3 regions of the Janthinobacterium lividum genome follow, and region 3 is predicted to be linked to each of the others. Evidence: predicted binding sites of a transcription regulator. Region 3 holds the regulator's gene; each other region holds the start of a gene.
The links. Region 3 encodes LexA, which represses DNA repair genes until DNA is damaged. Its sites were predicted from a motif close to ACTGTATNNNNATACAGT; they were not measured.

Region 1 (3,280 bases), 780 kb from region 3:
CGCGACTGCGCCTGCTTGATCACGAGATCGGCCAGCTTCTTGCCGTAGTCGACGTGCTGGTTCAGCCACAGTTCCAGCGGCGGCTTGGTGAAGGTCGAGACGAGGCGCACGGCGTCGCGCGAGTTCAGGCGTTCCTTGATCTGGCCCTGGAATTGCGGGTCCAGCACCTTGGCCGACAGCACGAAGGAAGCGCGCGCGAACACGTCTTCCGGTAGCAGCTTCACGCCTTTCGGCAGCAGCGAGTGCATTTCGACGAAGTTCTTCACGGCGCCGAACAGGCCGTCGCGCAAGCCCGATTCGTGCGTGCCGCCATTCGAGGTGGGGATCAGGTTGACATACGACTCGCGCACGATGGCGCCTTCTTCCGTCCACGCCACCACCCAGGCCGCGCCTTCGCCTTCGGCAAAGCCTTCCGAGTCCGGGCCCGCGTATTGCGCGCCTTCGAACAGGGGAATCAGGGTTTCGCCATTCGATACCTGCGCCAGCGTTTCGGTCAGGTAGCCGCGCAAGCCTTCCGCGTACTGCCAGGTCTGCGTGTCGCCCGTCTTCGCGTTGGTGAGCGTCACGGTGACGCCCGGCAGCAGCACGGCTTTCGAGCGCAGCAGGCGTTGCAGCTCCGTTTGCGAGATGTTGGGCGAATCAAAATATTTTGCGTCGGGCCAGGCCGTGACGCGCGTGCCCGACTTCTTGCCGTCGCGCGGGGCGGGGCGGGAATTCAAGGGCTCGATCACGTCGCCATTCGCAAACACCATGTGGTGCAAGCCGTTGCCGTCGCTTTCCTTGCGCCAGACGGTGATTTCCAGGCGCGTCGACAGCGCATTGGTGACGGACACGCCGACGCCGTGCAGACCGCCCGAGAACGCGTAGGCGCCGCCCGAACCCTTGTCGAACTTGCCGCCCGCGTGCAGCCGTGTAAACACGATTTCCACCGTCGGCACGCCTTCTTCCGGGTGCAGGCCGACGGGAATGCCGCGGCCATTGTCTTCGACGGTAATGCTGCCATCCGTGTTTTGCGTGACGGCGATATGCGTGCAATGACCGCCCAGCGCCTCGTCGGAGGCATTGTCGATCACTTCCTGAATGATGTGCAGCGGATTTTCAGTGCGGGTGTACATCCCCGGGCGCTGCTTGACGGGTTCCAGTCCTTTCAGGACACGGATGGATGATTCGCTGTAGTCGGATGCTGGTTTTTTAGTGGCCATACGTGTTCAAGCTAAATAAAGACAGTGGTTGGAACGCCAGGCCAGGGCACTGCGGGCGCAATGACAGCGGCGGCGATAACTGTATGAATATACAGTATATCCCGTCCAGCGTCACTGGGGGAGGGCAGTGCGGCAGGCTTGGCGTCCTTGTGCGGACGCTCGCGCATTCTATCTTGATCGGCGGGCAATAGCGCTACTCCAAGGCAACAACAGTGCGCCGCGCGCGTGGTTTTGCGCCAATTGTGCTGGATTTTATGCGGTAAAGCCGCCGTTTTTACATCTTGTTTACAGCTGCCTCCCCAGTCTTTACGAATTTTTTAGACCCTTTTGGCTAATCTGCTCACTATCAAAACAAACCTGAATGAGGGTGGGAATGGATCTCGTGTATCTCGGCTTGATTGCCGTGTTTTTCGTCGTGGCGGCCGGCTTTGCCGTCGCCTGCGACAAATTAGGGAGCGTCAAATGAACGCGTTTTATGTGCTGGGCGCCGTCGTCTCGGCTGGCCTGCTCGTGTATTTGCTGGTGGCGCTGCTGAAGGCGGAGGAACTGTGATGACGACGCAATCGATATTGTTACTGGTGGCTTTCCTGGCCGTGCTGCTGGCCGCCGGCTATCCGCTGGGCCTGTACATGGCCAGGGTGGCCGGCGATGGCCCCGTGCGCGGCCTGGGCTGGCTGCAAAAGCTGGAAAACCTGCTGTACCGCTGGTCCGGCCTTCCCGCCGACAAGGCCATGGGCTGGAAAAGCTATGCCATCGCCCTGATCGTCTTCAATACCGTGGGCGCCGTCTTCGTCTACGGCCTGCAGCGCCTGCAGGGCTTCCTGCCCTTGAATCCCCAGGGACTGGGCGCCGTCAGCCCCGATTCCTCGTTCAATACCACTGTCAGCTTCGTCGCCAATACCAACTGGCAGGGCTACGGCGGCGAACAGACCATGAGCTACCTGACCCAGATGCTGGGCCTGGCGTGCCAGAACTTCTTTTCGGCGGCCACCGGCATCGCCGTGATCTTCGCGCTGGTGCGCGGCTTCGCCTCGCGCTCGGGCAAGTCGATCGGCAATTTCTGGGTCGACCTGGTGCGCTCGACCCTGTACATCCTGCTGCCGTTGTCCCTGGCCCTGTCCGTCGTCTTCATGGGCGAAGGCATGATCCAGAATTTTTCCGCCTACAAGGAAGTGACCCTGCTCGACCACGTGGCGTATGAAACGCCGAAAGTGACGGCCGACGGCCAGCCCGTGCTGGATGCGGCCGGCAAGCCCGTGATGGAAGCGCAAGTGGCGACGACGCAGACGATCGCCATGGGCCCTGTCGCGTCGCAGGAGTCGATCAAGCTGCTGGGCACGAATGGCGGCGGCTTCTTCAACGCCAATTCCTCGCATCCGTATGAAAACCCCACCGTGCTGTCGAACTTCCTGCAGATGCTGGCCATCTTCATCATCCCCGCCGGCCTGTGCTTCACCTTCGGCCGCATGGTGGGCGACCTGCGCCAGGGCTGGGCCGTGCTGGCCGCCATGACCCTGATCTTTGTCGTCATGACGGCTGGCGTGATGAGCGCCGAGCAGCAAGCCAATCCCGCCCTGCAAGCCCTGGGCGTGGACCAGCAGGCCAGCAGCCTGCAATCGGGCGGCAATATGGAAGGCAAGGAAACGCGCTTCGGCATCAGCTCCTCGACCCTGTTCGCGGCGGTGACGACGGCCGCATCGTGCGGCGCCGTCAATTCCATGCACGATTCCTACATGCCCCTGGGCGGCATGGTGCCGCTGCTGTTGATGCAGTTCGGCGAAGTGATTTTCGGCGGCGTGGGCACGGGCCTGTACGGCATGCTGATGTTCGCCATCCTGGCCGTCTTCATCGCCGGCCTGATGATAGGCCGCACGCCCGAATATCTGGGCAAGAAAATCCAGGCCTATGAAATGAAGATGGTCTCGCTGGCCATCCTGGTCACGCCAGCCCTGGTCTTGACGGGCACGGCGATCGCCGTGATGGTCGAACCGGGCACGGTTGGCGTGGCCAATCCGGGCGCGCATGGCTTCTCGGAGATCCTGTACGCCTTCACGTCGGCGGCCAACAACAACGGCAGC
Region 2 (3,280 bases), 1.4 Mb from region 3:
TGTTCTGGCGTATAGGCCCATGGTGCGGGCAGGCGGTAAATCTGAAGATTCTTGAACCACATAGTTTTTGTCTTCCGTTTATTTCAGTAGTGCCAGGGGAACGCCATTCTACACTTTCGACACGGGAATGCCGTCAAAAGCGCGGACTGGCGCGGTGTTGTTGATGCGTGGGGAATGCCGCTACAGGGCGGGAAACAGCTCCGCCTGGGCGGGCGCCTGCCGCGTCACGATGGCCGGATCGGACAAGGTCGAGATACGCACGCCCAGCAGGCGGATTTTCTTTTCAAATGGCACGCGCCGCAAGCAATCGCGGCTGGCGCGCAGGATGGCGGCCGCGTCCGCCGTGGCGCTGGGCAAGGTGATGTCGCGCGTGACGGTGCTGAAATCCTCGAAGCGCAGCTTGATGCCCACCGTGCGCCCGGCCAGCGATTGCTTGTCGAGGTCGCCGGCCACGCGCGTGCACAGGCTTTCCAGCTTTTCCGACAGGGTGGCGCGGTCGCGCACCACCTGCAAGTCGCGCTCGAACGTCGTTTCGCGGCTGACGGACTTGGTTTCCCGGCTCGTCTGCACAGGCCGGTCATCGATGCCCAGCGCCGCCTGGCGCAGCCAGCCCGTGTACAAGTCGCCAAACTGCGTGCGTAGCATGGCCATGTCGGCCCGTGCCAGCTCGCCGATGGTGACGATGCCCAGGGCCTCCAGCTTGGCCGTCGCCTTCGGGCCGATGCCATTGATCTTTTTCGCCGGCAAGGGCCACACGCGCGCTTCGATATCCTCGGGCTGCAAAATGGTGAGACCGTCCGGTTTTTCCAGGTCGGAACAGATTTTTGCCAGCAATTTGTTGGGCGCCAGGCCAATCGAGCACGACAGGCCCGTCGCCTCGGACACGGCCGCCTTCAGGCGCGCCGCCATGGCCGGCGCCTGCTCGCCATACTCCGTCAGGTCGACATAGATTTCATCGATGCCCACGTTCTGGATGATGGGGCACAACTGGGCCACGGCCTGCTTGAAGCGCGCCGAATACTCGCGGTAAGCCTCGAAGTCGGCCGGCAACAGGATGCTGTCGGGCGCCAGCTTGGCCGCCTTCATGATGCCCATGGCGGAAAACACGCCAAACGCGCGCGCCGCATAGGTCGACGTGGTGACGACGCCGCGCCCCACATAATCGCGCATGCGCGCAAACTGCCGCGTGCCGTCTTCCTGCAGCACGGGCTGCTGCAAGCGCCCGCCGCCGATGACGACGGCTTCGCCGCGCAGTTCCGGATATTTTAATAGTTCCACTGAGGCAAAGAAGGCATCCATGTCCAGGTGGGCAATCCAGCGGCGGGTTTCAGGCAATGTAAGGGCAGATGTGGTCAAGGGCACCTCGCGGCGGGATGCTGTCGGATACTGTAATTATATACAGTATCACTGCAAATGTCCGTGGATGCAAGCGCCGGAACGGTATTGACTGAAATCATGATTGGCTTTTCTATTTAGCAAGAATAGAATCGCTGCACAACAACGAAACCTAGGGAGTTGCCTTGTCCACAGCACATCACGCTTCGCGCCGCCGGTCCGCCTGGTTATCCATCCTGCCGGCCCTGCTTCTGTCCACGCTGGCGCCATCCGCGCTGGCCGACGCCACCAACACCGTTGCCGCCACCTTCGCCACCGCGCCTGTCGCCGCCAAGACGGCGTGGCAGGAAACGCGCCACGGCACGCTCGTCACGGACGACTACCGCTGGCTGCAAAAGAAAACCGATCCTGCCGTGATCGATTACCTGAATGCGGAAAACGCCTACACGGCCGCCGTCACGGCGCCGATCCAGCCGCTGGCCGACAAGGTGACTGCGGAGGTCAAGGGCCGCATGCAGGAAGTGGACCTGTCCGTGCCTGCGCGCCAGGGCAATTTCTACTATTACACGCGCACGGAAGCGGGCAAGCAATACCCGATTCACTGCCGCCGCCCCGTCGGCGCTGGTGGCGCCTACGATGCGCAGGCGGCTGAGGAAATCTTGCTGGACCAGAATCAATTGGCCGAAGGCCACAAATTCTTTGCCGTGCGCGCATTCAGCATCAGCCCGAATGAACAATTGCTGGCCTACACCACCGACACGACGGGTTTCCGCCAGTACGAGCTGCATGTCAAGGATTTGAAGACGGGCAAGTTGCTGGGCGACAGCATGCCGCGCGTGACATCGCTGGCCTGGGCGGCGGATAACGCCACCCTGATGCTTACGCAGGAAGACGCCACGACCAAGCGCGCGGACCGATTGTTCCGCCTGCCGCTGGGCGGCACCTTGCAGCAGGTCTACCACGAGCCTGTGGAACAGTTCGCCATCGGCGTGAGCCGCACGCGCGACCATCGCTACTTTGTGCTCACCGCGCGCAGCACGGATACGAGCGAAGTGCTGCTGCTGCCAACGAGCACGCCGCAAGGCAGTTTCCAGAGCGTGCTGCCGCGTGAAAAAGGCCACCGCTACGGCATTGAGCACCGCGACGGCCAGCTGTATATTCTGACCAACAAGGAGGCGAAGAATTTCCGTATCGTCAGCGCGCCGCTGTCCGCGCCGCAGCCGAAGAACTGGAAGACCGTCGTACCGCACAACAAGGATGCCGTGATCCAGTCCATCGACGTCTTCCAGGGCTACCTGGTGGTGATGGAAAAGGCCCGTGCCCTGAACCGCGCGCGCATCCTTGATTTCGCGCATAAAAACTGGAAAACGGTGCAGTTCGACGACCCCGTCTACCTGGCGACATCCGTCGGAACACCGGAATTTTCCTCCACGCAATTTCGCATGTCCTACCAGTCGCCCGTCACGCCGCCCACCATCATCGACGTCAGCATGCAAGACGGCAAGCGCACGGTGCTGAAGCAGCAGGAAATCGTCGGCGGCTTTGACGGCAGCCGGTACACCACGCAGCGCCTGTGGGTGAAGGCGCGCGATGGCGTGCAAGTACCGCTGTGGATCGTCTACAAGAAAGGCGTCAAGCTCGACGGTTCCGCGCCGCTGCTGCTGTACTCGTATGGTTCGTATGGCATTTCCACGGAAGCCAGTTTTGCCATCAGCCGCATCAGCCTGCTGGACCGTGGCGTCATCTATGCGCAGGCCCATATCCGCGGCGGCACCGACATGGGCGAAGCCTGGCATGAGGACGGCATGCTGATGAAGAAGAAAAACACCTTCAATGACTTCATCGACAGCGCCGACTACCTGGTGCGCGAAAAATGGACCAGCCCGAACCGCCTGATCATCCAGGGCGGCAGCGCGGGCGGCTTGCTGATGGGCGCCGTCGTCAA
Region 3 (3,280 bases):
ATGTGAAACACCAAACTCTTGCTGTTGCGGCTCTTCCTGGCCAGGAAACCCGTGAACTGATACACCCCGCCCAAGCTTGCCTGACTGAACCTGCCTGAAATTTCGCCAGCGGCTAGCGCGGCAACATCAAACTCGGTCAAACGGGCAATCCCTGCTTCCATCTGCTGCGAACTGTGTTGCAATACTGCATTCACAATCGGCAGCCCTGCCGGGGTATAGCGCAATATTTCGCGCTCGGCAATGATGGCGGTTACTTGTAGCTGGTTCAGCGCACGATCCTGGTCAAGAATTAAGCTGCTGCTGCGGCTGGAGCGGCTGCTGGTGCTTCGGTGCGGTGGCTTTTGGCCGCGTCTTCGCGTTGTACCGATTTCATCATCGGCGAAGGAGCTGTTTCAGCTTTCTTCATTTTAACGGTCAGGTGACGCAACACGGCATCATTGAATTTGAATGCTGTTTCCAACTCGACCAGGGTCTCGTTGTCGCATTCGATGTTCAGGCAGATGTAGTGTGCTTTAGGCAGCTTTTGGATCGAGTAAGCCATTTGACGGCGGCCCCAATCTTCCACGCGGTGAACCGAACCGCCGCGGGTGGTTACGCTGGCTTTGTAGCGTTCGATCATCGCGGGCACTTGCTCGCTTTGGTCCGGATGGACGATAAAGACTATTTCATAATGACGCATGCAAACTCCTTCAGGTCGGATTGATAATCGCCCACCCCGGCGTCAAGACGGGTGTGGGAAGGTCAGCCGAAGATTATAACCGCCTTTTGCAAACGTTTCAATCATTCCTTCCACAAGCGCCCGAAAAGCCCGCGCGCCACCGTGCTTTCCGCCCATGGACAAGTATTTCTTGCGAAATTCGCCTAAAACACGGAAATCCCCTTGCATAGTGGGCGATACTGTACAAAAATACAGACTGTTCATATAGACAGCATTTTAGTATGCACCCACCGCTCATGATCAAGCTGACAGCACGACAAGAACAAATCCTGAACCTGATCAAGGACGCGATTGAAAACACGGGCTTTCCTCCCACCCGTGCCGAAATCGCCAATGAACTGGGTTTCAAATCGGCCAACGCGGCCGAAGAGCATTTGCAGGCCCTGGCCCGCAAGGGCGCGATCGAGATTTCTCCCGGCACCTCGCGCGGCATCCGCCTGATCGGCGCGGCCGCTGAAGCCCTGCCATCGAAAGTGCCGGCAGCGCTGCTGATGTCGCTGCCCCTGATCGGCCGGGTAGCGGCAGGCTCGCCCATCCTGGCACAGGAAAACCTGGAAGCGAGCTACAACGTGGACCCCGCCCTGTTCTCGGCCAAGCCCGACTTCCTGCTGAAGGTGCGCGGCTGGTCCATGCGCGACGCCGGCATCATGGATGGCGATTTACTGGCCGTCAAGAAGGTCGATAGCGCCAAGAATGGCCAGATCGTCGTCGCCCGCATCGGCGACGAAGTCACCGTCAAGCGCTACAAGAAAACGGGTTCCGTCATCGAATTGCTACCGGAAAACCCCGACTTCAAGGTCATCACCGTATCGCCGGAAGATGAATTCGCCCTGGAAGGTTTGGCGGTAGGCTTGATGCGCAGCTGGCATTGATTGAGCGCGCCCTCATAAACCTACTGCGCAGCCCACTCTCGGGCATCCGTTGCTCGCTGTACCAATGTACAGCTCCGCTACTCAACCCGATATTGGGCTTGCTCGCTACGGTTTCTGAAGGCACGAAGACATTACCATTGAACGGCGAAAAACAAAGGGCCGCAACAGCATGACTGTTGCGGCCCTTTTCATTTATCCGGCGACTTATACATCGAGTGCCTGACGGAAATCCTCGAGCAAGTCCGCCTCATCCTCGATACCGACGGAGACGCGGATCAGGGATTCGGCGATGCCCATGCTGGCGCGGCGCTCGGCGCCCATCTCGTAAAAGATCGTATGGGCGACGGGAATGACCAGGGTGCGCGTGTCGCCGAGATTGCTCGCTGGAATGGCAAGATTGAGACGATTGAGGAAATCGAAGCAATCGATGCCATCCTTCAGCTCAAAGCTGAACAGCGAGCCATAGCTGCGGAACAAATCCGTTGCCAGCGCGTGCTGCGGATGCGCGGCCAAGCCCGGGTAATGCACGGCAGCTACCCGCGGGTCGGCAGCCAGCATGGTGGCCAGCGCCAGGGCGTTCGAGCAGGTGCGGTCCATGCGCAAGGCCATGGTTTCCGCGCCGACGGCGATATGGTGCGCCGCCTCCGGACCCAGGGAGGCGCCGAAATCGCGCAAGGCCTTGGCGCGGATTTGCGCGATGCCCCACTGCGCCGGCGCCGCCTTCTTGTAATTGTCGAAAATGTTCGGATACTGCGTCCAGTCGAACACGCCCGTGTCCGTCAAGCTGCCGCCCAGGGCATTGCCGTGGCCGCCGATGGATTTTGTCAGCGCATTGACCACCAGGCCCGCGCCCACGGCTTTCGGGCGGAACAGGTAGGGCGTCGTCATGGTGTTGTCGACGATGTACAAAATGCCGCGTTCCTTGCACAATGCGCCGATCTTCGCCAGGTCGGCGATCTGCGTGCGCGGATTGGCGATGGTTTCCACAAAGACGATGCGCGTGGCCGGCGTGATGGCGGCGGCCACATTGGCCACGTCCGTGGCGTCGACGAACGACACGGCGACGCCCTGCCCCGTCACCGTTTGCCACAGGCTGTTGGTGTTGCCAAACAAAAAGGCCGACGACACGACATGGTCGCCAGCGCGCAAGAGCGCCTGCACCACGGCGCCGATGGCGCCCATGCCGGTGGCGAAGCACAGCGTGGCGACGCCATCTTCCATCTTGTTGACCTTGTCTTCCAGCGCGGAGACGGTCGGATTGCCCTGGCGGCCGTAGCGGAAGCCGGGCTCCTTGCCCTGGAATACGGAAGCGAGCTGGCGCGCATCGCCGTAGCCGAAGGCAACGGAAGTATGCACGGGCTTGTGCAGGGAACCGTGCTCGATGCCCTTGCGGCGGTCGTTATGCAGGATGGTGGTGGTAAAGCCGTAGTTTTTTTTATCGTTCATGATCGCGGAGCAAAAAAAGCCCGGCGCTAGCCGGGCAAGATAATTACGCTTCTGTTGTCGCCAGGTTCAGGTTCAGCTGGGAACGCGGCGTATCTTCGGGCGCTGCCGCCTTCGGATGGTGGCGCGCATATTCCAGGCGGTCCAGGTATTCCTGCGACACGTCGCCCGTCACGTACACGCCATCGAAGCACGACGCTTCGAAGTTGGTCAGGGCCGGGTTGACGTCGGCGATGGCCTGCTTGAG

Region 1: the regulator LexA is predicted to act here: its motif matches at 1,281-1,298, upstream of U0004_RS26210 (DNA topoisomerase IV subunit B).
Region 2: the regulator LexA is predicted to act here: its motif matches at 1,386-1,403, upstream of dinB (DNA polymerase IV).

The regions. Positions count from the first base shown of each region.
Region 1 covers NZ_CP139976.1:5,795,811-5,799,090, reverse strand. Annotated here, with positions in the region: gene U0004_RS26210 (DNA topoisomerase IV subunit B) at 1-1,202, opposite strand, end outside; gene kdpF (K(+)-transporting ATPase subunit F) at 1,665-1,754, shown strand; gene kdpA (potassium-transporting ATPase subunit KdpA) at 1,754-3,280, shown strand, end outside.
Region 2 covers NZ_CP139976.1:81,629-84,908, forward strand. Annotated here, with positions in the region: gene U0004_RS00315 (recombination-associated protein RdgC) at 1-62, opposite strand, end outside; gene dinB (DNA polymerase IV) at 181-1,335, opposite strand; gene U0004_RS00325 (S9 family peptidase) at 1,521-3,280, shown strand, end outside.
Region 3 covers NZ_CP139976.1:5,016,932-5,020,211, forward strand. Annotated here, with positions in the region: gene priB (primosomal replication protein N) at 1-269, opposite strand, end outside; gene rpsF (30S ribosomal protein S6) at 290-679, opposite strand; gene lexA (transcriptional repressor LexA) at 955-1,590, shown strand; gene U0004_RS22690 (cystathionine gamma-synthase family protein) at 1,795-3,036, opposite strand; gene purF (amidophosphoribosyltransferase) at 3,080-3,280, opposite strand, start outside.